Regions from separate parts of the Psychrobacillus sp. 05T411 genome, predicted to be linked through region 2. Evidence: riboswitches for the same ligand, from Rfam matches in the RefSeq annotation. Region 2 holds a riboswitch; each other region holds the start of a gene.

Evidence for each region. Region 2 has a riboswitch for cobalamin ahead of AC1DFT_RS09370 (ribonucleoside-diphosphate reductase subunit alpha). Riboswitches for the same ligand answer to the same signal wherever they lie in the genome.
Region 1: another riboswitch for cobalamin. It lies ahead of AC1DFT_RS08290 (ABC transporter substrate-binding protein); the one in region 2 lies ahead of AC1DFT_RS09370 (ribonucleoside-diphosphate reductase subunit alpha).
Region 3: another riboswitch for cobalamin. It lies ahead of metE (5-methyltetrahydropteroyltriglutamate--homocysteine S-methyltransferase); the one in region 2 lies ahead of AC1DFT_RS09370 (ribonucleoside-diphosphate reductase subunit alpha).

Annotation. Positions count from the first base shown of each region.
Region 1 is NZ_JBFTLO010000008.1:87,048-97,166, forward strand. It holds gene AC1DFT_RS08275 (YwiB family protein) at 1-349, shown strand, start outside; gene argS (arginine--tRNA ligase) at 350-2,017, shown strand; gene AC1DFT_RS08285 (Era-like GTP-binding protein) at 2,633-3,664, shown strand; cobalamin riboswitch at 4,223-4,362, shown strand; gene AC1DFT_RS08290 (ABC transporter substrate-binding protein) at 4,598-5,572, shown strand; gene AC1DFT_RS08295 (FecCD family ABC transporter permease) at 5,577-6,560, shown strand; gene AC1DFT_RS08300 (adenosylcobinamide amidohydrolase) at 6,562-8,031, shown strand; gene cbiB (adenosylcobinamide-phosphate synthase CbiB) at 8,034-8,993, shown strand; gene AC1DFT_RS08310 (pyridoxal phosphate-dependent aminotransferase) at 8,980-10,056, shown strand; gene AC1DFT_RS08315 (bifunctional adenosylcobinamide kinase/adenosylcobinamide-phosphate guanylyltransferase) at 10,029-10,119, shown strand, end outside.
Region 2 is NZ_JBFTLO010000009.1:14,871-24,989, forward strand. It holds gene AC1DFT_RS09330 (ABC transporter ATP-binding protein) at 1-1,133, shown strand, start outside; gene AC1DFT_RS09335 (energy-coupling factor transporter transmembrane component T family protein) at 1,114-1,869, shown strand; gene AC1DFT_RS09340 (DUF1697 domain-containing protein) at 1,904-2,404, shown strand; gene AC1DFT_RS09345 (VOC family protein) at 2,703-3,074, shown strand; gene AC1DFT_RS09350 (dimethylarginine dimethylaminohydrolase family protein) at 3,196-4,047, opposite strand; gene AC1DFT_RS09355 (YqcI/YcgG family protein) at 4,221-4,955, shown strand; gene AC1DFT_RS09360 (ribonucleotide-diphosphate reductase subunit beta) at 5,130-6,161, opposite strand; gene AC1DFT_RS09365 (flavodoxin) at 6,133-6,576, opposite strand; gene AC1DFT_RS09370 (ribonucleoside-diphosphate reductase subunit alpha) at 6,576-8,801, opposite strand; cobalamin riboswitch at 8,966-9,144, opposite strand; gene AC1DFT_RS09375 (undecaprenyl-diphosphate phosphatase) at 9,294-10,119, opposite strand, start outside.
Region 3 is NZ_JBFTLO010000004.1:49,958-60,076, forward strand. It holds gene AC1DFT_RS04435 (FGGY-family carbohydrate kinase) at 1-98, opposite strand, end outside; gene AC1DFT_RS04440 (galactitol-1-phosphate 5-dehydrogenase) at 100-1,137, opposite strand; gene AC1DFT_RS04445 (sugar-binding transcriptional regulator) at 1,112-2,083, opposite strand; gene metE (5-methyltetrahydropteroyltriglutamate--homocysteine S-methyltransferase) at 2,328-4,613, opposite strand; cobalamin riboswitch at 4,848-5,026, opposite strand; SAM riboswitch class I at 5,110-5,217, opposite strand; gene AC1DFT_RS04455 (3-ketoacyl-ACP reductase) at 5,312-6,028, opposite strand; gene AC1DFT_RS04460 (hypothetical protein) at 6,257-6,493, shown strand; gene AC1DFT_RS04465 (hypothetical protein) at 6,664-6,993, opposite strand; gene AC1DFT_RS04470 (YcdB/YcdC domain-containing protein) at 7,079-9,307, opposite strand; gene AC1DFT_RS04475 (DUF1292 domain-containing protein) at 9,508-9,768, opposite strand; gene AC1DFT_RS04480 (endonuclease MutS2) at 9,925-10,119, opposite strand, start outside.

The DNA.
Region 1 (10,119 bases), on a different contig from region 2:
GGAAACTTTCGACATACAAACAAAAGGCGAGCTAACGATAAAAGGGGACCAACCTTATTTAGTTTACGAAGAAATGCAAAATGAAAAAACAGTCAAAACTACGGCGAAACTAAATGGTGATTCTGCTTTAATTCTCCGTAGCGGTGGAGTGAAAATGAGACTGCCATTCGTATTAGGAGAGCTTCAAACAGGAAGCTATGATTCAGGCTACGGCACTATGATGATTACAACAAATACGAAACAACTACATTTTGAAGATGGACAATTTCGAGTAGAATATGAACTCTTAATAAATGAAGAAATTGCAGGTACATATACGTTAGAACTAATATACACGGAGGCGAATTAAATGAACGCAGTAGAAAAAGTACAACAATCGATTAAAACTGCTTTGCAACAAGCGATTGTAAAAGCGGAATTAGTAGCGGAAGACCAAATTCCAGCAATCCATTTAGAAACACCGAAAGATAAAGCAAATGGAGATTACGCAACGAATATCGCGATGCAATTAACAAAGCTAGCGAAAAAAAATCCACGTCAAATTGCGGATGCTATTGTGGAAAACTTAGACATGTCCGGTACGATGATGGACAAAATCGATATTGCTGGTCCAGGATTTATGAATATTACGGTCCGTAAAGATTATTTACAAGAAGTAATTAAAGCAGTACTTGCGGAAACAACAGATTATGGTCGCACAAAATCAGGAGCTGGCGAAAAGGTTCAAGTCGAGTTTGTATCTGCCAACCCAACTGGTGACTTGCATTTAGGGCATGCTCGAGGTGCATCTGTAGGAGATTCACTAAGTAATGTTCTGGATTTTGCAGGATACGATGTTTCTCGTGAATATTATATTAATGATGCTGGTAATCAAATCCACAACTTAGCGGTGTCTATTGAGGTTCGCTATTTTGAAGCATTAGGCTTAGAAAAAGAAATGCCGGAAGACGGATACCGTGGACAAGATATTATCGATATCGCAGCGGATCTAGTAAAAGAGCATGGCGATAAATTTGTTCAAATGTCTGACGAAGAACGCTATAAAGCATTCCGTTCACATGGTTTAAAAGTAGAACTTGCGAAATTACAAAAAGACTTAGCGGACTTCCGTGTAGGCTTTGATAATTGGTTCTCTGAAACTTCTTTATACGAAGACGGAAAAATCGAAGTAGCACTAGATAAATTAAAAGCGAATGGTCATATTTTCGAAGAAGAAGGAGCAACTTGGTTCCGCTCTACAACTTTTGGAGATGACAAAGACCGTGTGTTGATTAAAGGTGACGGCTCTTTCACCTATTTATTACCAGACATCGCTTACCATGAAGATAAATTAGTACGTGGTTTCGACCAACTAATCAATATTTGGGGAGCAGACCACCACGGTTATATCCCACGTATGAAAGCTGCAATTGAAGCACTTGGATACGAGCGTGAAAAACTAGAAGTATCTGTTATTCAAATGGTGCAACTGTATAAAGACGGCGAAAAAATGAAAATGAGTAAACGTACTGGTAAAGCAGTTACGATGCGTGAGCTAGTAGAAGAAGTAGGACTAGACGCAGTTCGTTATTTCTTCGGTATGCGTTCAGGCGATTCCCATATGGACTTCGACTTGGACTTAGCCGTTTCTCAGTCAAATGAAAACCCAGTGTATTATGCACAATATGCGCATGCACGTATTTGCTCGATTTTACGCTCTGCTGAAACACAAGAGCTAAAAGCATCAACAGATTCACTGGAATTATTGCAAAGCGAAAAAGAATTAGATTTATTGAAAAAAATCGGTGACTTCCCACAAGTAGTAGCAGACGCTGCAAAACTTCGTGCGCCACACCGTGTAGCTACTTATATCCAAGAGCTAGCAGCAACATTCCACAGTTTCTATAATGCAGATAAAGTACTCGATTCAGACAACGTCGCTCTAACAGGTGCTCGTCTAGCATTAGTAACATCTGCTCGTCAAACAATTGCCAACGCACTTCGATTAATCGGAGTTGCCGCTCCGGAAAAAATGTAAAATGGAACACTTCGACCTTGGTCGGAGTGTTTTTTGATGGGCGGAATAGGGTACTTGTGTGAGAATCAGACAGACTATAGAGATGATTCCTCACTTCCAACGTTTTTTTCTTCTGGGTAATCATGTGATGACATCTGACCAATGTTCTCAAATAAACCTTGCTCAGGTTGAATTTGGTAAATGAAAGGGAAAATACCAATTATATATAGGTCGGTTTAAGAATATTATTTCGACCGCTCTTTACTATCTCCATATTATGTACAATTGCATGTTAGCACTTTTTTAAATTATGGTACTAACTTTTCATTGAATTCTAACTAGGATAAGTGACTAATTGTGTCGGAACCTGATACTCTTCACTAATAAAAACAGGGTGAATTCTTGGTAATTAATTATGCGAAACTAGTGAAATATAATACTTCTGCTATAATTAACAGATAATAAAGTGTAGCAGAGTTGATGGAATTTAAAATGGGAGCACTAAATGCATGTTTAACAGGACAGTCTGCATCAGAAATAGTAAAGCAAAGTGGTATTAAAAAATGATGATACACTAACAATCACAATATCAATCTAACAAAAACATGATATTTATAATAGGGAGGTAGCATAAAAATGAAGCATAATCACACTTTTTCTGATGAGGAGTTTGACCGCATTTTTGATGAGGAAACGGAAGAAATTAATGAGCAATTGCAGCGAGAGGTTCTTATTGCGATGATTGGCGACGTTAACGCAGGGAAGTCGTCTACAATCAATCGGTTGATGGGGGCGGAAGTTGCCCAAGTTGGAGCGAAACCGGGTGAAACGCAGGAAATTAAGAAGTACATCTATAAGGATAAAATTGTATTCGTCGATACGCCGGGATTGGACGATATTCAAAGTGAGCATTCGGAAGAAACGATGAAGTTTTATAAAAAGGCAGATTTGGTACTTTTTTTCTTAAATGCAGCGGGTACAGTACTATCTGAAACCGAATTAGCTTCATTGAATAAGATTAGTAAAATTAACAAAGACATCATTCTTGTTTTGAATAAGATTGATGCAGCTGATGATATTGCTAGTCTAGTTAAGTATGTTCAGAATCATACGGATAATGAATATCCAGTTACGCCGATTTCATCGCGGACAGGAGAAAATATTGGTCTGTTGCAAAATGAAGTATTGAAATTATTAGAGGTTAAAAAAAAGGATATATTGATGGCGGCGAATATAGCAGATAAATCTTCCGTTGCGAATAAATGGATTTTGGCAGCGGGTGGCTCTGCGGCAGCAATTGGAGCAGTACCAATTCCAGGTGCAGATTTTGTTCCGCTAACAGCTCTGCAAATTGGGCTTATGCTACGCTTATCAACGCTATATGGTAAACCGATTTCAAAAGACAATGCGAAAGAATTAATTATCGCAACTATTACCGGAAACGTAGGAAAAACGATTTTTCGTCAGATTGTAAAGTTAGTACCTGGGGCAGGCATGGTTGCGGGAGCAAGTGTTGCTGGTGCGATGACGATTGCTTTGGGTTATGCAGTGAAATATGCACATGAAAATGATATTAATCTTACTTCAGAAGCATTGGCACCAATCTATAAGATGTTTTTGAAGAAAGAGAGAAATGAAAGTATTAGTGAAAGTGTTACAGTGAATTAAATGTTTATAGCAAAAAAAGGATCTGGGTTGCTCATTGAGCTCTTGAGATTTTCTTAAGAGATAATATGGTTTTTTGCTTAGGATTAATGAAGACGGCAAGAATCCATATGTCCGATTTTCTAAAAGTGACTTGCAGTATGGTATCACCTTTCTTTTGTATCTCATTTTATCCAGTGAAACTCGAGAAAAGTAGATAGCATTCGTCACATAGAGAAGCGAAAAGCATACGAAATTGTATCTTCGGATGCCCCTTATGAGTAGGAAAGGATTATTTCACTCATTATCCAAATCTAAATCTCTATGTCTCTGAACATTTTAGGAGGGCGACGGACAAAAATCCGCCACATGATTACCGAAAAAGAGAAGCTGGGGACAATTTGACAAACACCCCATTCACCAAAAAAACTATCGACAATGTATCTATTTCATACTCGGTCGAAGTGTTTTTTGATGGGAGTATCGTTTAGTTGTAAAACCACACTTTTCTCCTTATTTTGTACCCCAAAAATCCCTGTCGACAACCATGTGATTTCATGTATAATAAAGTCGATGCATACAAAATATTTTGAACATAAAGGTGCTTGCTATGAAACTAGCAAGTTAAAAGGGAAGCTGGTTCAAATCCAGCACGGTCCCGCCACTGTGTGTGATAGTCCGCTATCATGAGTCAGAAAACCTGCCTTTATGGATATACACATTAACACCTACGAGGATAGGTTTCGTGTAAGTCAGCTTGGCAAATGGTAACCTAGCAGATTTATACCTATTCTATCTCTCGTTCATTGGACGAGAGTTTTTTTTATCTTCATTCAGTGAATGAAGATAAAGCCTCCGGCGGATGTCCAGATTTTGAATCGAGTTTGCTCGATTCAAAATCTGGACGCAATTACGCCGAGGCTTAATGGATTTAAACAGAAAATGGGGGAAAAGAACATGAAGAAATTATGGCAATTATGGATGACATCCGCTTTAGCAGTATTACTCTTAGTCGGATGCGGACAAACAGAAGAAACACCTGTCGAAACTAAGGATAATGCGCAACAAGAACAACAAGCTGAGGTAGAAGAAGCGGCATTCCCGATAACAATGACAGATGCGGTTGGCAATGAAATAACCTTAGAAGAAGCTCCAAAAACAATCGTTTCCATGATTCCAAGTAATACAGAAATTTTATTTGCACTTGGGTTAAATGAAGAAATCGTTGGTGTAAATGACTATGATAACTATCCAGCAGAAGCGCTTGAAAAAGAGAAAATTGGTGGACAGGAATTCAACGTGGAGAAAATCGTATCGATGAATCCAGACATCGTATTTGCACACGATTCTATGTTAGGAATGGGCGAAGCTGGTTTGCAACAAATCCGCGATGCTGGGGTAAAAGTATTCGTTGTGAAAAATGCAGGTGACTTCAATCAAACGTATACAACGATCGAACAAATTGGTCGTGCTACAGGTAAATTAGAAGAAGCACAAGCAATTGTAGAAGATATGAAAGCAAAAGTAGAAGATGTGAAAGAAAAAGTAGCAAAAGTAGAAACGAAGAAAACAGTATTTGTCGAAACTTCAGATGTACCGGAGATTTATACACCTGGTAAAGGTACCTTCATGCAAGAAATTTTAGATATGGTGAATGCAGAAAATATTGCTGCAGATCAAGAGAATTGGTTTATGATCTCGCCGGAAGAAATCGTTAGCCGTAACCCAGACGTAATCATTATCATGTATAGCTATGTAGATGGGATTGTAGAGAGCGTAAAAGCACGTGATGGTTTCGACACTATTACTGCTGTGCAAAATGATGCAGTTGTACAAGTGGATGAAAACTTAACGAGTCGAACAGGCCCTCGTCTTGCAGAAGGATTAGAAGAAATAGCGAAGGCAATATACCCTGAGGTATTTAGTGAGTAAAGCCTTGATCGGCTACATCTTGTCAATTGCTGCCTTACTAATTGCAATTTGGCTTGGTGTATCGGTCGGATCCGTAAAGGTACCGATCAGCACATTATGGGATACGGGAGCAGATGCAATTGCGTCCAATATCGTTTGGAAAATTCGCATGCCACGTGTTGTGCTTGCAGGGTTAGTTGGTGCATCACTAGCCATCGCAGGTGCTGCGTTTCAAGGGTTGTTAAAAAATCCGCTTGCCGATCCTTATACGTTAGGAGTGTCGTCCGGTGCCTCAGTAGGCGCCGTGACTACGCTCTTTTTCGGTATTTCGGTACCATTTTTAGGAATATTCACCTTGCCAGTTTTCAGTATGATTGGTGCTTTAGTGACCATGTTTCTGGTCATTACTTTTGCAAAACTAGTCGATCGTGCCATGAAAATGGAAACAATTATTTTAACCGGAATTATTTTTAGCTCTTTTTTAGGCTCTGTTATTTCCCTAATGATTGCACTCACTGGGGAAGAGCTGCGTCAAATTATTAGCTGGCTTCTCGGCAGTGTGTCGATGCGCGGTTGGAGTTTCGTACAAATGGCGTTCCCTTTTGTGCTTATTGGTACGCTGTTACTATGGTTAAACAGAAGAGAGCTAAATGCCATGCTATTTGGAGAAGAACGAGCACAGCATTTAGGTGTCAATGTTAAGAAACGAAAAATGATGATTTTAATCGGCGGCTCTATGCTTACTGGTACAGCGGTTGCAGTTTCGGGGACAATCGGGTTTGTAGGACTTGTCGTTCCGCATATGACCAGGCTTTTATTTGGCTCGGACAATCGCCATGTATTGCCGCTTAGCTTTATTAACGGGGCGGCCTTATTAATCATCTGTGATTTAGTATCTCGTACGATTATTGCGCCGACGGAACTACCGATTGGGGTTATTACAGCATTTATCGGGGCTCCTGTTTTTGCATTTATTTTCTTTAGACAACGAAAAAAAGGAGGCATTTAATATGTTAAAAGTGGAAAACATTTCTGGTGGATATGATCGCCGACTAATCGTCAAAAATGTCTCCTTTCAAGTTGAAAAAGGCCAAATGCTTGGAATTCTTGGACCAAATGGTAGTGGAAAATCCACTTTGTTGAAAGTGATTAGTGGCATCCTGCCTAAAGAATCTGGAGATGTGCTCATTGATGGAAAATCATTAACAGCCTATTCATCGAAAGAGCTAGCGAAAAAAATGGCAGTTCTCCCACAACTACATAGTCATGCCTTTTCCCATACGGTAAGAGATACCATTGCACTCGGTCGGTATCCACACCAAAGTGGCTTATTTTCATCGTGGTCGGACGAAGATGAAGCGGCTGTAGTATTGGCAATGAAACAAATGGGAATAGAAAGATACGAGCATCAAATGCTGGATCTCCTGTCGGGCGGGGAGCAACAGCGTGTATTTGTAGCCCAAGCACTCGCACAGGCAGCACCAATACTGCTTCTCGACGAACCGACCAACCACTTAGATATCGCACATCAGAAACAATTACTCGACACGATTAAAAGGCAAGCAAATGAAAACGGCATAACGATCATCAGTATATTTCACGATATAAATCTCGCATCACTTTACTGTGATAGGCTCTTACTAATGGATCAAGGCCAAGTAAACATGATCGGTGCACCGCATGAAGTCGTAATGAAAGAACAAATCGAAACCGTATATAAAGCGCGCATAAGCACAAATCCGCATCCAGAGCGTCCAAAGCCACAAATTACAATACTTCCGGATGTAAAAGAGAAGCGTGACGAGCGGCTTATTACAATAGAAAACTTTCAAGTAACGGATGAGTTAGTTGTATTCCAAGCGGAAAATCAATTAAAAACATGGTCATCCGCAGTAATAAATGCGGGGTCTGGCTGGTACAGAACGTTTGTAAATAGAAGAGTAGATGCCCGCTATAATATCGACAACGCACAAACAGAAATGCAGCAATACCTTGCAAGTCGCGGCTATTCCGAAACGGAAACGGTTGGAATGATGACAGCCGTTTATACAAAAGATGCGATCATCAAAGAGTATGAAGCTGATTTTGGTTCCGTCGTCATTATGGTGACAGCGGGTGTTGGAAATGCAGTAGATGTGTCCAAAGCTCATGAAGTAGAGGCATTCCCGGCAATCGGCACGATTAATACATGGATTATTGTGAATGGTGAACTGGCGGAAGAAGCCTTTATTCAAGCAGTTATTACCGCAACGGAAGCAAAAACCAAAGCGCTAGCATATGAGCAAGTTAAGGATCCTCGTACCGGTACAATCGCAACTGGCACATCAACGGATAGTGTATTAATTGCAGCAACGCAACAAGGAAAACATATTCCATATGCAGGTCCAATTACGGAAATCGGGAAAAAAATCGGACTTGGTGTGTACGAATGCACAGTCGAAGCAATCCAAATTTATAAAAAAGCAAAAGGCTGGGACTAATAATGGGTCCACATATAATTGCTATAGCGATAGGGCTCATCTTGGACCGAATAATCGGTGACCCGCCAAACTGGCCACATCCGGTTCGTTTTATTGGAACGCTCATTTCTAAGCTGACAACTTGGTTGAATAAAGGAAGTGCTCGCAAAGCGAAAGGGTTTCTACTCCTTTTCATAGTTGTAGGGCTCACTTTCTCCGTCACGATTGCACTTTTAGTAAGTGCATATTCCATCCATATGTGGGTTGGGATTATAGTGGAAAGTCTTTTAATAGCCTCGGGGCTTGCGCAAAAAAGTTTAAAGGAAGCGGCAATGGATGTGTATAAACCGTTAATGGCAAATGATTTACCTACTGCTAGACAAAAGCTGTCGTGGATTGTCGGAAGAGATACGGACAAGTTGGATGAACAGGAAATTACACGTGGCGTCGTCGAAACGGTATCGGAAAATATTAGCGATGGTATTACGGCTCCGCTTTTTTATGCGTTTTTGTTTGCTGGTGCACCTGGTCTTTGGGTGTATAAAGCGATCAATACACTCGACTCAATGGTTGGATATAAAAATGAGCAGTACGAAGATTTTGGATATGCTTCTGCCAAGCTTGACGATATTGCAAACTATATACCAAGTCGTTTAACGGGCTATATTATTATGCTTTGGGGTAAAAAAGAAAGTACTGTACCATTTAACAAACGTCTAAAGGGCTGGTGGCGAGATGCAAAGAAACATCCAAGTCCGAACAGTGGTTACTTAGAAGCGGCGACTGCTTATCAGCTAGGCATACAACTCGGAGGCATCAATACATACAAAGGAATTGTTTCGGACCGAGCGCGCATGGGAATTGGAGAGGTTCCATTGGCAGCAAACCATATTTTAAGTACCATCTCACATTTGCATACAGCAGTCTTTCTATTTTGGCTTTGGATGATGGTTATTGGAGGGATTTTATATGGCATTACCTAATCACGGGGCGAATGCCCATCACGTTTATGAGCGACTCGGGATTAATATGCCGGAAATGGTAATTGATTTTAGTGAAAATGTTAACCCGCTAGGTCCACCAGCATTTGTAAATGAAAGATGGTCGACCTATGCCGAGTTAATCACCAAATATCCAGATCCTAATGGAGAGCCTTTTCGATCGGCCGCTGCAAATTATCATCATGTACCAGTAAATAAGGTCATTATTGGAAACGGAGCGGCAGAACTATTTGCTGTCTTGGCCAAACGATATGAGAATAAACGCGCAGTGCTCATTCATCCTACTTTTTCGGAATATGCTTCGACACTAGCTCCTTACAATGTAAGGATAAATGAGATTATTGCAGTGCAAGCATTGCCTTTAGACGAAATATTCGATGCCCTGGAGTTTGCAGAAGTAATTTATATTTGTAGACCAAATAATCCGACTGGCTATTTGATACCATTAGAAGAAATTATCCAAATTGCAGATTACGCCAAAAGATATAAATGTGAAGTGATTTTAGACGAAGCATTTCTCGATTTTATCGATGAAAAAGAATCGTTTATCCCATATTTAAAAGATTTTCCAAACGTTATTGTCGTCCGTTCGATGACGAAAATGTATGCAATTCCAGGTTTGCGTCTTGGCTATGCAGTTGGAAGCGAGCCGTTCATAATGGATATTCGCTCCCGAATGCCTCACTGGAATAGCAATGCACTTGCTGTGACCATTGGCGCTGATTGTTTGAAGGAAGAACAATATCGTTTGCAAGCAATTGCTTATGCAAGGGAAATGCGGGAGGGCTTTAGCAAGATTCTTGCAAGGTGGAACTGCATTGTACTACCTTCTTCCACGAACTTTATTTGTTTTCAACTGCCGGATGCTGCTCAATCCAAAGCATTTTTCGAGTATTTATTAGCAAAAGGATGCGTTCTTCGTCATACAGAAAACTTCAAAGGTCTTGACGGAAAATGGTTTCGTATTGGCATGAAAGAAAAGGCTCAAATGGCATATTTGCAAAAGGAGATGACCGCATGGTTCGAGGAAAACTTGTCTTCATAACTGGTGGTGTGAGAAGCGGAAAAAGCAGCTTTGCAGAAACCTATGTGATGAATGAGCAAGCAA
Region 2 (10,119 bases):
CCGGGGAAATAAATCATCGAGTAGCGACCGTTTTCCAAGATCCTGATGCTCAATTTTGTATGCAAACCGTTGAAGAAGAACTTGCATTTACATTGGAAAACTTACATGTGAAGCGAGAGGAAATGGAAAAAAAGATTTCTGAAGTGTTGGCACTGACAGATTTAACTGAGTTTCGCCACTCGGTTATCCAAAAACTTTCCGGTGGTCAAAAACAGCGGATTGCTACTGCATGTGCACTCATTATGGAACCGGAAGTTTTACTGTTAGATGAACCGCTTTCCCATTTAGACCCATTTACGGCTAAAAAATATGTAGAGTGGTTAGATGAATTGCAACAAAAACGCACGATGACAATAGTGGCTATTGAGCATCGACTGGATTTATGGGGAGATTTTTTTGAAAGAACGATTTCATTGAATAAAACCGAAGTTACTTCTGCTTTAGTAAAAAGAAAAAGTAGTAAACAAGAAGATGCTTCGTTAGTTGTTAATAAAGTGCAAACAAAATCCTTTTTGCAAGAAACCACTTTTGCGTTAAATCGCGGAGAAATTGCTGTGCTTGCTGGTCCAAATGGGAGTGGGAAATCGACTTTGTTGAAAGCATTATGTCAGCTAATTCCATCTAGCGGGACTGTAGAGCCTAAGTCATTAGGGTATGTTCCTCAGTCTCCTGAGTTTTTGTTTCTTACTAAAAAGGTGCGAGAGGAAGTTGGATTTGGCGGTGGAAATAACGTCGATGAGCTGCTGACTCGATTGCAATTGGTATCTATTTCGGATGCACATCCTTTTGCGGTTAGTCACGGGCAGAAACGACGGGTGGCAATCGCTGCGATGCTTTCGGACGGACGAGAAGTAATTTTAATGGATGAGCCGACTTCTGGGCAAGACGCACAAGCTTTGTATGAATTATTTCAATTGATCGATGAACGTGCCTGTGAGGGAACGACATTTTTAATCATCACACATGATATGGAATTTGCTTATTGTTTGGCGGATTCAATTTTATTAATGAATGATGGATGTTTGACTGGGAAAATGGAAGCTGAGGTAGTATGGAGTGATGTGCAATTGTTGCTGAACCATCATCTGCTCCCTCCTAAAGAGGTGATGCTTCATGAAAAATGCTTTGCATAGGATGAATCCTTCTGTGAAATTTTTGGCGATTACTGTTTGTATGTTCACGATGGCTTTCTTCTTTGATCCCTGGACGCCACTAGTGTTTTGGATTGGTGTCCTTTTGCTGCAAGTCTTCTTTAGTAAAATTAATTGGAAGAAATGGTTGTTATTCATGCTGCCGTTCTTTGTAACGGCTTTCGGTTATTTTTGGACTACGCTTGTATTTGCGAAAGATCAGTCAGGACCTGTTGTATGGTCCATTTGGAATTTGCAAATTACGGAATTACAATTGGATCATGCACTTTCGTTGAGTTTTCGCGTTTTGGCATTCTCTAGTTTGTCTTTATTATTTGCAATGACTACGAATCCTGTGACCTTCATTTTAAGTTTAATGCAGCAATTAAGGCTATCTCCTAAAATTGCATATGGGGTGATGGTCGGTTATCAGTTCCTCCCTGTTTTGAAAGATGAATTTATACAAATCGGGCAAGCTCATCGACTAAGAGGAATTGGCGTTGAGAAAAATGCGTTGCAGCGCTTGCTTGGTGTCAGGCGTGTATTAATCCCTATGCTTGCGGGTGCTGTAAGGAAGGCGGAGCGTGCCGCTTTTGCAATGGAAGCAAGGGGTTTTACTGGTGAACGGAGAAGTAGTTATTTTCGAGTGATTTCGATTGGAAAAGTGGATTTAGCTTTGGTTATTTTGTTTCTATTCATGTTAGTTTTAAGCTGTACGAATAGACTATGGCTTGGTTAATATAGAAGTAGATATTAACTAGGGGGTGGGAAGTGTGTCTTTTGTTGCCTTACTTCGTGGGATTAATCTAGGCGCTAAAAATAAAGTGGATATGAAATCATTGAAGGCATTATTTGAAGCGATGGGTTATGAAAATGTACGAACTTATATACAAACAGGGAATGTAATTTTTGAGAATGCGACTTATGATGTTCAGCAGATGGAGAATGCGCTTCGCGAAACGTACGGCTTTGAAATTCCAGTTGTCGTTCGCTCGAAGGAAGAGCTAGAAGAAATACAAGAGCATCCTACTTTTTTGAAAGACCAGGTGTATGTCATGTTTTTAACGTACGACATTTCGGATGAACAGCAAGCATTGTTGGATAGTTTAGTAGACGATGAATTTATTGTATGGAAACGTCGAAATATCATCATTAGTTTGTCGAAAAACTATCATCAGACCAAATTTACTAATGCTTTTTTTGAAAGAAAGCTCGGTATGGCGTCTACTGCACGGAATCGGAATACAGTGAATAAAATAGTGTTGAAAATGTAGATGGTTTCCACCTTGTTGAGAGGTGGGAACTTTTTTAGTTGCTTTTAATGTTGAATTGGTCGCTTTCATGCTAGATTTGGTTGCTCTTACTTCTTAATTGATTGCTCTAACCGGCCTATTAGTTGCTCTTCGCCAATTAATGCAAAATAAATAACATATATTGGAAATTTAAAACACCTTTAATAGGGAATTTTATTTGTCATTAGTTTTTTTTATACCAATCTATAATTACTATAAAATTTTCAAATAACTAACTTTCGGTTAAGCTTAAACTAGAACAACACAAGGGGGATTTTTCATGTCATTTGTTTTTAAATCAATCGATCATGTTCAATTAGCTGCTCCTACAGGTTCAGAGGCAATTGCAAGACAATTTTTTGGTGAAATACTTGGATTTCAAGAAATCGAAAAGCCAGAGACATTAAGAAAAAAAGGCGGAGTTTGGTTCGAGTTTGCAAATTATCAAATTCATATCGGTATTGAAGAACCATTTGCACCAGCTAAAAAAGCCCATCCTGCTTTTCAAATTGAAAATTTGGAAGCGCTGAAAACTCATTTAGCAGAAAACGGAGTTAGTTACATTGTAGATACTGATTTGCCAGGTGCAAATCGCGTTTATATTCATGATCCTTTTGGTAACCGCATAGAAATATTAGAGTGGATTGCTTGATAATATAAAAAAATGCAAATTAGTTTTGTATCGTTTCCGAAGGTCTTTGCGCAAACTTATTGCCATTTTATCTTTAGAGAGGCTAGCCGTGAATAACGTCACAACCAGCCTCTCTTTTTTCTTATTGGCGAGAAATTGGCATGGAGCAACATCGGAATGATCCACCTGATTTAATAATTTCCGAGAAATCGATCTCCAACACTTGATATCCATGTTTTCTCAACTGATCATTAACTTCCTGGTTTATTGGCAAACTAATCACTCGCTTTTGACCAATAGACAATACATTTGTTCCCATTGAGAACTGCTCCCTTTCATTCACTTCGATTAAATGATACATGGTCGATAGACGTTCCACGATTTTTGGATCTAGCGCGTCGGGAAAAATCAACGCATCTTTTGAGGAAAGGATATTGAACACACAGTCTAGATGCAAATATTTTGGGTTAAAAGGAATAGGCAGAATCTCGAAATCCGGTAATTCTCTTTGCAAGTCTTCAACGGCCTTCATACATGTACGATCGCTAATTCCAATAAATATACGATCACCATCTACGATTACATCGCCACCTTCGATTGAATGTGTTGTAAGCTCCTTATAAGAAATATCATGTTCATTCATCCAATTAGCTAACACCTTCTCTTCACCTTGACGGATCGGGTTCGCCATTTCGGAAATAAATAAGTGATTTCCTATCGTAAAACCAATATCTCTAGTGAAAACTTGTTCTGGGTATCCTTTACTTGGTTGTAGTTTAATCACTTCCACACCGGCATTTCGTAGAGTATCTTGAAATATCTGATGCTGTGTCACGGCGAGTGAACGGTCAATATTATCGTTTATATATTTCTTTTGAACATCATTAATCACTTCTTTAATTTCCATATATTGAGGTTCACATAAGACGACTTTTTGAAGTGTTCCATATTCGCTTTGACAATATATTTGAGCTTGATTTTGTATTATTTTCATCCTAAGTCATCCTCCTGTTTCTTTATTCATTCCTTTCTATTCCCTATATATTCATTCCATAACCTATTTGTAAAATTTTTTATTTGAATATCGCTGTTTTAGGAAGTTTAGTTTAGGGTAGCGTAAAGACTAGACAATAAGAGATATGTGAAAAAATAAGTGGAGGCGATTGTATGATTACAAAAGAACAGGCTTTATTAACTAAAGATGATTTTCATACGAGAACGGACTTGCCAAGTTGGCTATACAAGGAATATGAAACTTTTCATAAGACGGTTACAGATAAAACGTTTCCATGTTTTTTTGGAATGAGTGGAGAACTGAAAGGTGAGCTCCGATATGCATATATCAATCAGTCCGATTGGAGTAATCTACCGGCAGCTGTAGAGGGCTTTTTAGATCTATTTAAATTACCTGAATACAAACGACACGGTCTTTTTGTATTTGTAGAGCCTTTTGAGAAAGAAGGTTCTATTGAAGATTACCGGAAACAATTTTGGGATATCCTTCAATATTTACATGAAGTCGATGAAGTGGAATGGCCAGAAGACAGTCCTCTCGACCCTGATCACTATTTATGGGACTTCCGGTTTAATGGAGAGCCAATCTTCGTTTTCGGAAATGCTCCTGCATATAAGAAAAGAAAGACACGTCACCTAGGAAATGCGATGGTGCTTGGATTTCAACCTCGCAAGATATTCGAAGGATTAGAAGGAACTGAAAAAGGTGGAATTATGTCACGTGAAAAAGTTCGTAAACGTGTAGAAGTTTGGGATCAGCTGCCTAAACATCCAGATATCGGCCACTTCGGTGACCCAACCCATAATGAATGGAAGCAATTCTTTATTGGGGATGATATTGAGCCAATTCAAGGTAAATGCCCATTCCAACACAAATCACATGCATGAAAAAAATCCCCATTTTTAATAGGGGATTTTTGTGAAGAATAAAGAGGATGAAGAAGAGAAGACGCTGCTAAAAAAACAAAGAGAATATTTTCATCATTAGCAACCAACTATAGTCGCTCATAACGATTAGCTCTTCTCTACTTAAATTTCTACTTTAGATGAATTTAATATAAATCACAAATCATCAAACCCATTATCAATCGCATTCACTTTAACGTATTGACGGGATTTTTGTTCAAAGAAGTCTGTTTTTGTACCATCAATATTGTCGGCGTATGCACGAATCCATTTCATCGGATTTTCTACATAGTCAGGGTAGATTTCATTAAGCCCTAGCAGACGTAGCATTTTATTTGCCCGATATTTGATATAGCCTTGCATATCATCTAAATCGATTCCTTCGATATCCTTTAGAACATAATTAGACCATTCGATTTCATGCTCGACTGATTCTTTGAATTGGTCGTAAACCCAGCCTATTAGTTCTTCATTGTTAAGCTCAGGATTTTCGGATAATGTAGCTCTAAATAATTCGGAGATAAAACGCCCATGCTCGAGTTCATCCCGATTAATATAGCTGATCATTGTTGATGTACCAACCATTTTATTGTAACGAGCTAAATTGTAGAAATATGCGAAACCGGAATAGAAAAATAAGCCTTCTAATAAGGTTGTGTATGTTAATGTTTTGACTATATTTTCGGTTGTAGGGTTTTCCACAAATTCATTGTAATATTTAATAATATTTTCATTTCGCTTCAACAAAATAGCATCTGTTCTTCCAAACTCAAATGACTTATTTTGCTGATCTAATGATACAACAGATGATAAAACGTAAGAGTAACTTTCGTTATGCACCGCTTCTTGTTGTGCGATTACAGCCATAATAGATTGAACGGAAGGATCTGTTGCATATAAGGATAGTAATAATGCTGTTCTCGTTTGTGGAGCATCAAGGGTTGCCAGTAACCCGATAACCTTTAAATAGGCATCTTGCTCTGACTTCGTTAAATTTGGGAATTGTTTTACATCGCTCGACATATTCACTTCGTCTGCTTGCCAGTAATTTCCGAGTAATCGTTTATATATTTTATACCAGTGTGGATAAGCGATATCGTTCCAATTTAATATCCCGCTCGATTTGCCGTTAAAAATTCCTGTCGATTTATTAGGATTTCTAGGGTCTAATGTTTTTGCTTTTTCCATGTTCTAAAACTCCTTCTATCCATTTAGTTACTATCTTTTCTTGGCTGCCTCTTGGAGATTGCTCTATTTTTAATCCTTCGTATGTACTGTTATAAAATATCCTCAACTTATCAACAGCTCCGCAAAATAAATCATCTCCACCAAATTGGGTATCCCCAGAACCAAATACATATACATTGTCCGGTTTATAGCCAACTTCACGGACAAAATCTTTCATTTCTTCTGGTGTGCTGCCCTTATCCCATGTGAATGTACCAAAAAACAGCTGATTGTATGTGGATAGGTCCGGCACAGTGCCGAAACCTATCATATACATATCCACATCATATCCACTTGTTACAAGCTGGTCCTTTATTAATTCCGCTACTTCCTCTGTGTTTCCGCTATAGCTCAAATAGCAAACGATTGCGTTCATTAGCTTGAACAAGAGTCGCAATCGACTAATTCAACAGAAGTCGAGCGCACATAATAGGTTGTTTTAAGACCGCTGTTCCAAGCATCTAAGTGTAAATCTAGTAGTTCTTTTGCTTTAATTGTGTTTTGCACGTATAAATTTAATGAAACACCTTGGTCGATATGACGTTGGCGTGCGGCATTTTGTTTTAATGTCCAATGCTGATCGATGAAATAAGCTGATTTATAAAACCATGTTGTTTCCGAATTCAAATCCGGCACTGTTACCGGAATTTTATAATCTTTCTTCTCTTCAGAGTAAAACTTTTGGAAAATCGGATCAATGCTGGCCGTGCTTCCAGCTAGAATAGACGTCGATGAGTTCGGTGCAACCGCCATTAAATAGCCGTTACGGATTCCATTTGCAGCTATATCTTGGCGCAGTTCATTCCACTCTTCGCTTTCGTACCCGCGTTTTTCAAAGTAAACTCCCGTTTGCCAATCCGATCCATCAAATAAAGGATATGCCCCTTTTTCTTTGGCAAGTTCGCTAGATGCCTGAATCGTTAAGAAAGCAACTTTTTCATATAACTTATCCGCGAACTCCACTGCCTCGTCCGATTCCCAGCGAATACTATTTAAAGCCAATAAGTGATGCCATCCAAATGTTCCAAGACCAATTCCACGATATCTCGCATTTGTGCGCTCCGCTTGTGGAACCGGAATCATATTCAAGTCGATTACATTGTCGAGCATGCGCACTTGAATGTTGATTAACCGCTCCAAAACATCCGCTGGAACAGCTCGTCCAAGATTAATAGAGGATAAATTACATACAACGAAATCTCCTGATTTACGGCGAGTGACGATAACATCATCTTCTAATTGAATCGATTCAAACGTAGTAGCACTTTGGTTTTGGAAAATTTCCGTACATAAATTACTGCTGTATACCATACCTGCATGCTTGTTCGGATTGCTACGATTCACTTCATCACGATAAAACATAAAAGGTACACCCGTTTCGAGTTGAGAGCGCATAATGCGTTTCATCAAGTCGATTGCTGGTACTGTTTCACGAGACAAGCGACTATCATTCACACATTCTTCGTACTTTTGTCGAAATGAACCTTCTCCACGTTTTTCATCATAAAAGTCTTCTAATGAATAACCTTTTAACTGACGAACTTCATGTGGGTCAAATAAATGCCATTCCTCGCGTGCATCTACCTTTTCCATGAATAAATCCGGCAAGCAAACACCTGTGAAAATATCGTGCGCACGAAGACGGTCATCTCCGTTGTTTAAACGTAAATCTAAAAATGTGAAAATATCTTTATGCCAAACATCTAGATAAACAGCTACCGCACCTTGACGCTGACCAAGCTGATCTACACTTACTGCTGTGTTATTTAATTGTTTAATCCAAGGAAGTACACCACTGGATGCTCCGACAAATCCTCTTATTGATGAACCGCGGCTTCGTACTTTCCCCATATATACACCAATTCCGCCACCGAATTTGGAAAGGGTTGCAACGTCTGTGTTGCTGTCATATATTCCTTGCAAACTGTCGTCTACCGTGTCGATAAAGCAACTAGAAAGCTGTCCATGAGGCTTTCCTGCATTGGAAAGGGTTGGTGTTGCAACCGTCATATATAAATTGCTCATTGCCCAGTAAGATTCTTTTATTTTTGCGAGGCGATCTTCTTTCTCATCTTTCATTAATGTCATCGCAATCATCATCCAACGTTCTTGCGGAAGCTCCACGATAGAATTATCAAAGTCTTTGGCAACATAGCGATCTAGCAATGTTTTTAATCCGATATAAGTGAATAAATAATCACGTTCTGGCACGATTATTTCAGCTAATTGTTGTAGTTCTTCGACTGAATAAGCATCTGTAATGCGTTTATCATAAAGCCCTTTAGTGACAAGCAGTTGTACATTGCTTGCAAACTTTTTGTATACTCGGTCTGCTGAAGTGCTTCTTATTTGTGCTACCTTTTCATATATGTCAGCTAAATGAATGAGGGCTGCGACAAATGTCCAGTATGTTTCTTGCTCGTCTAAAAAGCTTAATGCTTCTAGCGACATCGATTTGGACCATTCGGATGTTGTTCCTTCCGGATGTTTTACTATCCATTTTTCATGTACTTTTACTAATGGAGCAATGTTTGTTTCCCCAAATTCTTTTATTAGTTGGTGCAATAATTCTTGTTTTGTTGTGTTTGTAATTGTTGTCATGTAAATTCCTCCTTGTTTTTAATACAAATAAAAAAGCGATGCATCTAGCCATCTTCGGCTGAGTCATCGCTCAAAATGTAAAAGTAGGAAACAATAAGACTATTCCATGGAAATGAGTAAGAAGAGTCCTTCGCCTCCACCTCTCAACCCCCGAAGAAAGTGTTGCTTCGTACGATAAAAAGGCAGGTCTACTGGCTCGTGTTTCATCCTCCTGCTGTCCTTCCCACGATTGCTCGCAGTGGTTAATTCAACAGTCGTCTACACTTACAGTTGCGGGGACAGCTTCGGTATTTCATCGAATTCCCTTTTAAACCATAATGGTACCTAATTATCGTTCACATACTACATATTGTGTTTATATTCTTTATATAGCCTAACATATTGTGTTTATGCTTGTACAGAGGAAAGAATTAATTGCATCCAAAGAATCATTTTAACAATTATTTGATCAAATAAAAAGATGGACATCCTTAAAATGTCCATCACTTTTCATTACGTAAATACAATAATTGCCAGAACTGCCGCTAATATTAAACGGTAAATTGCGAATGGCATTAATTTAATGTGCGAAATCAATTTTAAGAAAAACTTAATCGATATTAGCGCAAATACAAACGCACTAATAAAACCTACTACATAAAATCCCATATCATCCATATTGATATGTTCCCAGTTTTTCATAACAGATACTAAACTTGCTCCAGCCATAATTGGCACGGCCATGATGAATGTAAAATCTGCTGCTGTTTTATGGCTCATCCCGAACAATACCCCACCAGAAATCGTTGCACCTGAACGCGAGAAACCTGGCCATAAGGATAGACATTGTACCAAGCCCACTTTAAATGCTTGTGCATATGTAATTTGGTCCAAACTAACGATTTTCGGCTTTTTCGGTCCCAACTTATCTGCAATAATCATTAAAATAGATCCAGCTATAAGGCTAAATATAACTGTTTTTACACCAAATAAATTATCATCAATAAAATCTTTAAGCGCGAATCCTAAAATAACTGCAGGCAGCATTCCAACAATTACATGCAATAAATTGAACTGTTTACTCGATTGCTCACTATCTATTTTATACAATCCTACCAAACTAAATAATCGTTTCCACATAACCACGACTACTGCTAAAATGGAACCCAATTGTACGACAATCTTAAAAGTATTCGCAGAATAATCTCCTAAAAAGTCTTTTGTGTTCAGCCACATATCATCCACAATAATCATATGACCTGTAGATGAAACTGGTGCAAATTCTGTCATACCCTCAACAAAACCTAATATTAATGCTCTTAATAATTCTAGAAATTCC
Region 3 (10,119 bases), on a different contig from region 2:
GCACTTGCATTATAAAGCTGCTCTCCTTCAGTAGTATAAACACCGACCTTCAAAGATTGAGTTCCTAAATCGATACCTAGTACATAATCTTTCATCATTTTATTCGCCCGGATAGATTAAAATTTTATTGAAAGCTAATTCTTTGTTTTTTAGTTTTTCAAATACTTGTGGTGTTTCTTCTAAATCAAAACGGTGAGAAACAATTTCCTCTGTTTTAATTTTCCCTTGTGCCATACATTCAATTGCATACGTCCATTCTTTTCCTGGAAATGGATCAGAGAAGGAATTCCAAGAACCCTTAAGCGCAATTTCATAGCGCATAAGTCTATCTACGGATTTAGCTGATAGATTAAGTGACTGGTTAGAAATACCAAGGAATACTACTCGTCCCATTTTTCCTGTGATAGACACTGCTTGATCCTGAGCAATAGGTGAACCTGAAGTATCTAGTACTACATCTATACTTACATCTGCTAATGCTTCCATTATGTTCTCTTTCATTGAGTTAACGACATGGTCTGCACCTAAAACTTTTGCTATTTCTAGTTTTTCATCAAAGATGTCTATAGCAATCACTTCTTTTGCTCCCATTTCACGGGCAAATTGAACTGCAAACATTCCAATTGCACCAAGTCCAATAACAACCACCGTGTCACCTTTTTTCAAATCGCCTCTCCAAAGACCATGAACGGCATTTGCTGCTGGATCGACCATTGCGCCTGCATCATAAGAAATTGTGTCATCTAGTTTCAAGATATTCTCTTTACCTACTTTAATGTAGTTAGCCATAGCTCCGTCAGTTCTTGAGCCGTAATAATTATAGGAATCACACAATCCATATTTCCCTTGCTTACAATATACACATTCACCACAAGGTACTAATGGTGCAATTGTTACGCGATCTCCTACTTTCCATTCTGTCGCTTCTGAACCACATTCAATAATTTCTCCCGCAAATTCATGACCAAGCGTTAAGCCTTTGTAATAAGCACCTTTAACTAATGCCCTAGGAATATCAGAACCACAAATACCCACTGCTTTCACTTTGATCAATACTTCAGTTGCTGAAATCGTTGGTATTTCTATTTCCTCTACTTGTAAATTTCCAGGTTCATATAATTTGACTGCTTTCATCATCTAAATACATCTCCTTTATACATATCTCTTTAGCTAATTCTTCATCTATGAAAAGGGTATTAACATATCCTCCATTTAAGGCACCTATCACACTAGTTGCCTTCTCTTTCCCAGCTGCAAGCGCAATTGAATACTCTTTACTTCGTAATTCTTCTAACTCAAGCCCTATCGTTCGCTCGTTTAAGCTTCGATCAACGAGCTCACCAGTAATAGAAAAATACCTAGAACAAATATCCCCAACTGCATTTTTTTCAATCAACTCTTCGTATGTATCTCCTTTAAAATATCCACCTTTATAGAGAACCGAATCGTATGAAACATTTCCTATTCCAAATAAGGCAATATTACTTTTCTTCCCGAGTGTCAGTGCCTGTTCTATATTAGAATCTGTCATGATGGCTTCAGCAATTATGGAAGAATCTACAATAGATGGGACAGGTAAGTGATAATGCTCCGCACAAAAAGCTTGCGATAGTTTTTCAAGCAGTGCTCCTGATCCAGTAGAATATGAACTTTTTGCAACCCCGCCATTTAATTGGACAATTTTCATATTAGGTAATACTTTTTTCTTTAAATAAGGAACAACATGACTTAAACTAGTTCCCCAAGATAATCCCAAGATGGAATCGTCTTCGCAAATTTCATATAGATAAGCTGCAACAGCTTTTCCGACATCATTCAAAACAAGTTCTCTTTCATGTAAATACACAGGCAATACAAATACCTTTTTCAAGTTATATTTTTCTTTAATCTTACTTTCTAATTTTTGAACAGAACTAAGTGTATAATTTATTTCCACCTTTATAATACCGGCCTTAAATGCTGCATCTATTATTCTACTAATGGTCGCCCTTGAGTAATTGAGCTTTTCAGCTATCTCTTTTTGAGTTAATTTCATTTCGTAATAGAGCTTTGCAACTTTAATCATTTCTACTTTTGAGTACATGTTTCCCCCTCCACGAAACTTTGTTCACTACATAAAATTTTGTTCTAAATGTATTATAATCGAAAGATTCTAATATGTAAGCGTTTGCTCATACAATGAACAAAATTTCAATTGTTTCTGAAATTAATACAATTAGTATTCTTATCACTAGTTTTGTAATGGAATAAAAAATAAGCGCAATGCCATTCACCATTCGAATGAGATTGCGCTTATTTTGAAATATCTTTTAGTCAACTATTCACTATTACTTTTGAATAGCAGCCAACTGGCTTTCTCTTACTTCTTTCGCAGCCTCCACCATCACTTTCAAACCTTCGATTGTTTCTTTTTCTTTTCTTGTTTTCAAACCACAGTCTGGGTTAATCCAAAATTGTGTTGGCTTGATTGTTTGAAGTGCTCGATTAATATTTTGTTTCATCTCCTCTTTACTCGGAACACGTGGGCTATGAATGTCGTAGACGCCTAAACCAATTTCTTTATCATAGGTGTTTTTTTCAAATGCCGAAATGATTTCCCCGTGACTTCTTGATGTTTCAATCGATATTACATCTGCATCTAGGGCACTAATAGAACCGATGATACCGCTGAATTCCGAATAACACATATGCGTATGAATTTGCGTATCATTTTTAACTGATGAAGTTGCCAGTTTAAATGCATAAACAGCTGCATTTAAGTACTCGTCGCTTTTCTCAGGATCTAGCGGCAATCCTTCTCGTATCGCAGGTTCATCTACTTGAATCATTCCGATGCCATTCTTTTCAAGCTCCTCGATTTCCTGACGAAGTGCGTATGCAATTTGGTTCAACACTTCAAAACGAGGGATATCGTCACGTACAAATGACCAGTTCAAAATCGTTACAGGTCCTGTCAACATGCCTTTTACTGGCTTCGTCGTTAAAGATTGTGCATAAACACTTTCTTTCACTGTAATCGGCGCACTAAACGCAACATCCCCCAAAATAAGTGGAGGTTTAACACAACGCGAACCGTATGACTGAACCCAGCCAAACTGTGATACCGCAAAACCATCGAATTTTTCACCGAAGTATTCCACCATATCTGTTCTTTCAAATTCACCGTGAACTAAAACATCAATGCCAATGTCTTCTTGAATTTTGATCCATTTTTCAATCTGTTCCTGAATAAATTGTTCATATGCTTGATCCGTTATTTCCCTTTTACGCCATTTCGATCTAGTTTGTCTTACTTCCGGTGTTTGTGGCAGACTCCCAATTGTCGTTGTAGGGAGAAGTGGTAAATTGAATCGTTGTTGCTGCTTTTTAATACGTTCTGCAAATGGCAATGTACGATTCACATCTTTTTCTGTTAGCTTTTCGATATTTCCCTTCACTTTTGCATTTTGTCTATACTTGGAGTTATTTAAGACGGACAGGGCATTTCTACTGTCTTCAAGTCCCGCCTCAATTGCCACTGCTCCTTCATGTACTCCTTTACTCAGCAGAACAATTTCCGTAAGCTTTTCATCAGCGAATGCCAGCCCTCCTTTTATAACCTGTTCCAATCGTTCTTCCAGTTTCGTACTAACCGGTACGTGTAAAAGAGATGCGGAAGGTTGAACAATAAGTCGATCTTTTTCAACAGATGTTTGAATTTCGTTTAGAAGTGCCACTTTTTTATCTAAATCTGCACGCCATACATTTCGTCCGTCAATGACACCTGCAAAGAGAACTTTGTCTTTAGGAAATCCATATTTCTGTAGTAGTTCAAGTGAATCACCATGAACAAAGTCGAGCCCTAATCCTTTCACTGGCAATGCGGCAACCGCTTCATAATTAGCAACTTTTTCAAAATACGTTTGCAGGATGATGTTGAGTTTTGGAACTGCCTCCTGAATTGCAGCATAAACTTGTTTCACTTGCTCAAACTCTTCGCTAGACAGTTTACTAGTCAAAATAGGCTCGTCCACTTGAACCCACTGTGCTCCCGCCTCCTCAAGTCCCTTCAACACTTGAATATACAGTGGTGTGAACTGTTGTAATAAAGAAATGAAATTCTCAGTCCTCGCCAGTTTAATATATGTAACTGGTCCTAAAATAACAGGTTTACCGTTGATACCCAGCTTCTCTTTTGCTTCTTTATAAAAAGTAAGTGGACGATTTTCTACTAATTCCGGTGTTACACCTTCGAGTTCCGGTACGATATAATGATAATTTGTATTGAACCATTTCGTCATTTCCGATGCTACTGCATCTTTATTTCCACGGGCAATTGCAAAATAAGTTTCCAAAGACACTTTTCCACCCTTGTATTCAAAACGCTTTGGAACAACACCAAACATAACAGACGTATCTAGCACATGATCATATAGTGAAAAGTCTCCTACCGGAATAAGATCTACTCCCAATTCCTTCTGTTTACGCAAACTCTCTAGGCGTATTGCGCCCGTTGTTGCTAACAGCTTTTCTTCTGAAATATTACCATTCCAAAAGCCTTCTAATGCTCTTTTCCATTCACGTTTTTCACCAATTCTTGGGTATCCAATATTCGAACTTTGTACGTTTACCATGCATATTATCCCCTTTTAAGTTTATATTTTTTTGAATATATAAATCTGTGATTGTCTCTTTCCAAACCACCCCCTTTCCGTTTTCTCTACATATTTCAATAAAAAAAAGCGATGTCCCAGCCATCTTCGGCTGAGCTATCGCTCAAAGTTAAAAGTAGGAAACAATAGGACTAATCCACCGATACGATGAAAAGAGTCCTTCGCCCCCACCTCTCAACCCCCGAAGAAAGTGTTGCTTCATACGATATAAAGGCAGGTATACTGGCTCGTGCTTCACCCTTCTGCTGGCCTTCCCACGATTGCTCGCAGTGGCTGTTTCAACAGTCGTCCACACTTACAGTTGCGGGGACAGCTTCGGTATTTCACCGAATTCCCTTTTAAACCATAATGGTACCAATGTATCGTTAACATGCTATCTATTCTGATTTTAAATACAAAAAAGAGTCTGCTCCTAATAATTATTAAAGGAGCAGACTCTTCGTATGAATAAGTCTTTTCCTCATCTACCAAGTCATTTAATCGACTTGCTGGAATTAGCACCATGCCATAACAGGCGGTTGCTGAGGTGTCATCGGGCCAGTCCCTAAACCTCTCTAGATAAGAAAAACTATTGAATTTTATTGTTGCTTACAACTCTACTTCATTATCTAAAAATTTACAATACTATTTTTCAAAAAAGAATTTTTCCTTTTTTACATTTATGGATTTGTCGACCACAATCCAGCCGATTTAAGCAAGATTCTTGGATGCATTTTAAGCTGAGCAACCATGAAGTCTGCGATGTCTTCCGGTTGCATTACTGTTTCCGGATTGCCATCTGTTAAATTTAGTTCAATTGCCATATCAGTAGCTACCGTGCTTGGCGTTAACGTAACGACACGAATATTATGCTTTCTTACTTCTAGCATTAACGATTCGCTTAAGGCGATAACCGCAGCTTTTGATGCACTATAAGCACTTGTTACAGGTGCTCCTTTTTGTCCGGCAGTAGAAGAAATATTAATGATATCCCCTGTTTTTCTCTCAATCATTTCAGGTAATACTGCTCGAGTTACGTAATAAGTCCCCATGACATTTACTTGAATAATTTTTGCCCATTCTTCTGGATCTAGTTCAAGGAAATTGCCGAATTTACCTATACCCGCATTATTTACTAAAATATCAATAGAACCGAGTTCTTCTCTAATTTTAGCTACCGCTTGATCTACAGATTCCATATTTGCAACGTCCGCAGTTGCTATAGAAACTTTCACTCCATATTCTTTTAACTCGGCTGCAACTTGCTCCAAATTTTCAATTGTACGTGCTAATAGTCCAACATGAATACCTTCTTTTGCAAATGCGATCGCTGTAGCTTTTCCTATACCACGACCTGCTCCTGTAATAAGGGCAGTTTTTCCAGTAATTGTTTGCATTGATTTCTCTCCTTTTTGTAATAAAAATTATGTACATTCTCTATACAGATTACCGTCACTTATCTGAAATGTATACTAATCTGCTTTTTCATCATATCCAATAACTGGTTATACATAACCAAACCAGTTCCTACTTCCCGTTTCACTCTTCATTTATGTAAAATTACGGTATTTAGCACCATTTTTAATGAAGATTTCTAAAGTACCATTTTTACCAACTATCCCCACATGTACTTGAAAGCTCCAAAAATAGCTGACTATAATAAAGAGAGTGAAATCTATCTTCATTTAACAGGGAAAATTAGTAATCACACATTGGAATCATTCAACTATGGGCACCAACTTGCACCGGTGAAGTTTAAAGCGATTTATGATAACAAACATGAATTCGATTTCCTCGCAACTACCGAATCACTGGACGGAACAAAGTTTGGTGGAGCTAGTATTGATTCTTTACAAGAATAAACGATTCATTTATATGCACAAGTACCACTGCCAGTTTCAGAACGTGAGAATTCATTAGTGTTTGTCATCACCGATAGTGAAGGCGAACACGAAGTCATCCTTCGTTAAAGAGAAAAAGCATCGATGCACATATACGTTATATGCATCGGTGCTTTTGTCATTTTTATGTATTACTCCTCCAAATAATCAACCAACATCAAAATCAAACCGACCATTAAAAAAAATATCCCAAAACCTATCACACCGCCACTTGATGTTAATAACTGCTTTAGTATCAATACAATGCCATAGATACTCATAGCAATCGCTATCCCCATCGGTCTAACATATATTTTTCCTTTTTTATTTTTCCTATTATTTAGAAGTACAACACCTAATACGATAAAAACTACTCCGTAGACACGTGAAATAATATTTCCTATCATACTATATGACCCATGAGTTATATTTGCCAATATAATTCCAAATAAAATAGCTAGTATACTAACGGTTACCCTCATAAAAATCTCCACCTCAAACAATCAAAGTAAAGACTTCTACCGTATGAATACATGGTAGAAGTCTTCAGAAATTTAACTTACATCATTAGTAATACATGCCATTTCTTTTTTCGGACAATTCATGCGCCAAACGAATCGTTGAAGCTGCTAGCTCCGCATAGGATACTTCTTGCTCAGGGTTAAACTTGTTTTGATCTGCCTCTACTAATCCCATAGAACTTGCTAGTGCAACATAGCCAACATTTTCTTTTTTCACTTTCGTTGCATCGGCAAAGCTCAATTTATAAATATCGCTATGCTTCGCTGCTTGCTCTAAACCTAGAACACGTATATACCAAACTGCTATTTCTTCTCTTGTAACTTGGGAATCCACATCAAAGCTCTTCGTCTCTGGTTTAATAACCCCCATTTCAACAGCACGTTCTATCGGTTGATACAAAGGATGTTTAGGATCTATATTATCAAATGTTTGATGCAAATTCTCGCTGCCCCCATAATATCCTCCTGCATAAAAATAAGTAAGCGAATTCATCACAACTTTTAACGCTTCTCCTTTTGAAATAGCAGCATCCGCATTAAAGTCTTTCTTATTTTTAATATCTATGATTTTAGCGTTAATCAGATAATTAAGTTCCTCTTCAGCCCAAGGATGTGAAATAGCTGTCGTATTACTCTCCCCATAAATGTTCTTCCATTCTCCTGTACTAGCATCTAAATAACTCAGTGGATCTTCGTTAAAAATTGGGGAATAGACTAAATCATAATGATGATTGTCTTCATCTCTTCCTTGTTTCATATAATTCAACTTTAAGCTTAATGCCTCTTTTAACTTTGCTTGTGCGTCTTCTGTAGAAATAACTTTATCAATCGATGGCCAATTTTCTATCTCTTGATATCCTACATTTAGGCTACTTAAAGAACCATCAGCAGCTATTCCTACCCCAATTTGATCCCCTTGGACAACAATACCATTTACAATTCTAGGGAAATTAAAGTGAAAAGTACCTGATCTCTCTTCGAAATACGGTTCTTCAACAGGCATAGCGTAATTGTGAAGATTGGATGGAGTCCACTCTTTTAAATATTTTACCGCTTGAGCGAGCGCTGCTTCTTGAGAGAGCGGGTTTTCTGTTTTAGGTTTTTCTCCGATTTGTTCAAGAAGATGGCTTTTAGCATCATAGTACTGAATAATCTCACCGGTATTTTTATTTATTTCTATGCTTCCGCCAGTTCCACCGTTTGCATAGTTATACATATATTGAACACTAATAATAGCCTGTCCGTTATAATTTTCTATCTCATCAATGGATGAAATGGTCAATTTTACTTTATCTGATTTAAAGTTTAGGAATTGTTCCGTAATCTTTTTAGCAGATTCTACTGTAATCCCTTTTTGTTTTGGAGGTAGTGGATTAGTTGCTAACTTTTCGATTTTCGTTACTCCTGGGAATTCTTCTACGTATCCATTTGCAGTTAGCCACTTACCTGTAGACGCATGCACACCTTGCCATTTCGAAATTGGCTGATAGACCAGCTGCACACTACGCTCACCAGTTTGATAATCGTAATTCAGTTGGTATTGCAAATCTGCTGTTATATTTCCTTTTACTTTTTCCAGTATTTCTTTTTTATCTTTTATTTGTTTTGCATCATCGAATGTAATCGGCCCTGCTTTAATAGGATTTCTGTAAAAATTCACGATTTCCCCGTTTCCAAGAACGGAGACTTCTATTCTTTGATCAGCAATGGAGACTTCATTTTCTGTACGAGCGAATGAAAAGGTGTAGCGAATCGGTTCTGTTAAAATTTGTTGAGGATAATAGTTATAAATATTTGGTTCTAGTTGATATTCATCCCCATTTAAATACTGTCCTACAAAGTCAACTGCTAATTTCTTTGCTTCTTCTTTGGATACTTTTGCTGGAAATAATGAATCTTTTTCAAGACCTGGCTGATAGTAAAATTGATCGATTTCTAATTTCTCCCCAACAAATCCAACATTCCCATATATCCGTTTTCCATCAATCATTTTCGTGAAAGAAAGATCGTAACGCACCGTATCATCCTCTGGATAAATATGTGCACCACCCATATGAAAATCACTATTCGTTAAAAAATCAAACTTTTTTGGAAATAACTCACGAAATTTCTTAATTAAATCGTTTTTCGTAAAAATTGTTTCTGTAGAAGCAACCTGAATTTGCACTTGCTCCTGTTGTCCTACTCCATTGGTCGATGCACTTGCAATGGAAGAAAACATACCAAAAGATAAGGCAGATGAAGCTATTACAATCCCAAATTTCTTTAATTTCACCAAAATAATCCTCCTAAATTTGTAGTCTCTAAATTGTACATTATATTCTGCGAATTGTGAATAATAGTTTATATATTTATGTTATTCTCTCCCTTTCTTGGTGCTCATGAACAATTCTATAGATTCTATGTTTGTTGTGAAGAAAACATGTCAAAAAAAAGGAAGAGCTTTAATTCAAGCCCTTCCTTCTTTTCAATCATCTATGCTTCTTCAGCTTGTGAGAATGCTAAAGATACTTTTTCAAATTCCTCATCTGTGTCGATAAAAGATAATTCCTCATCTTCAAATCTAAAGAAGAACACATCAATATCTTCGTCAGATTCTCCTTCAATATCCTCCACAAAACCAGCAGCTGCATATTCCACTTCATCCACTGTTAACAACCCAAGCACTTCCATTTCTTGCTCTTGGTCGTCTTCATCTAACACCGTAAAAATTTGACCTACTTCAATTTTTTCCATGTTTTCTTCCATTCTAATTTCCTCCTCACAACATTTTTTCAAAGTTCCCTTTTTAACTTACATAAGAATTATCTACTATTGAAGGGTTTTTAGCAAAAAATAAACAAAAGAAAAAATCTGGGAGAGCTTCCTTCAATGTTAATAGGAAAGAAATAATTACTCATGAAGCCTTTTCCTAATATCTTTTGAAACTTTTTTCAACGCTTTTTTGGATCCTCTCTCCATGTCGTGTTGGAATTTCCGTTCTGTATAACTAACAAATAATGAATTTAAGTCGTAACCTGCTGGATATAAGTCATTTGCTTTCCCTTCCAGTTCCATTCGTTTACTATTTACTTTCACTATTTCCTC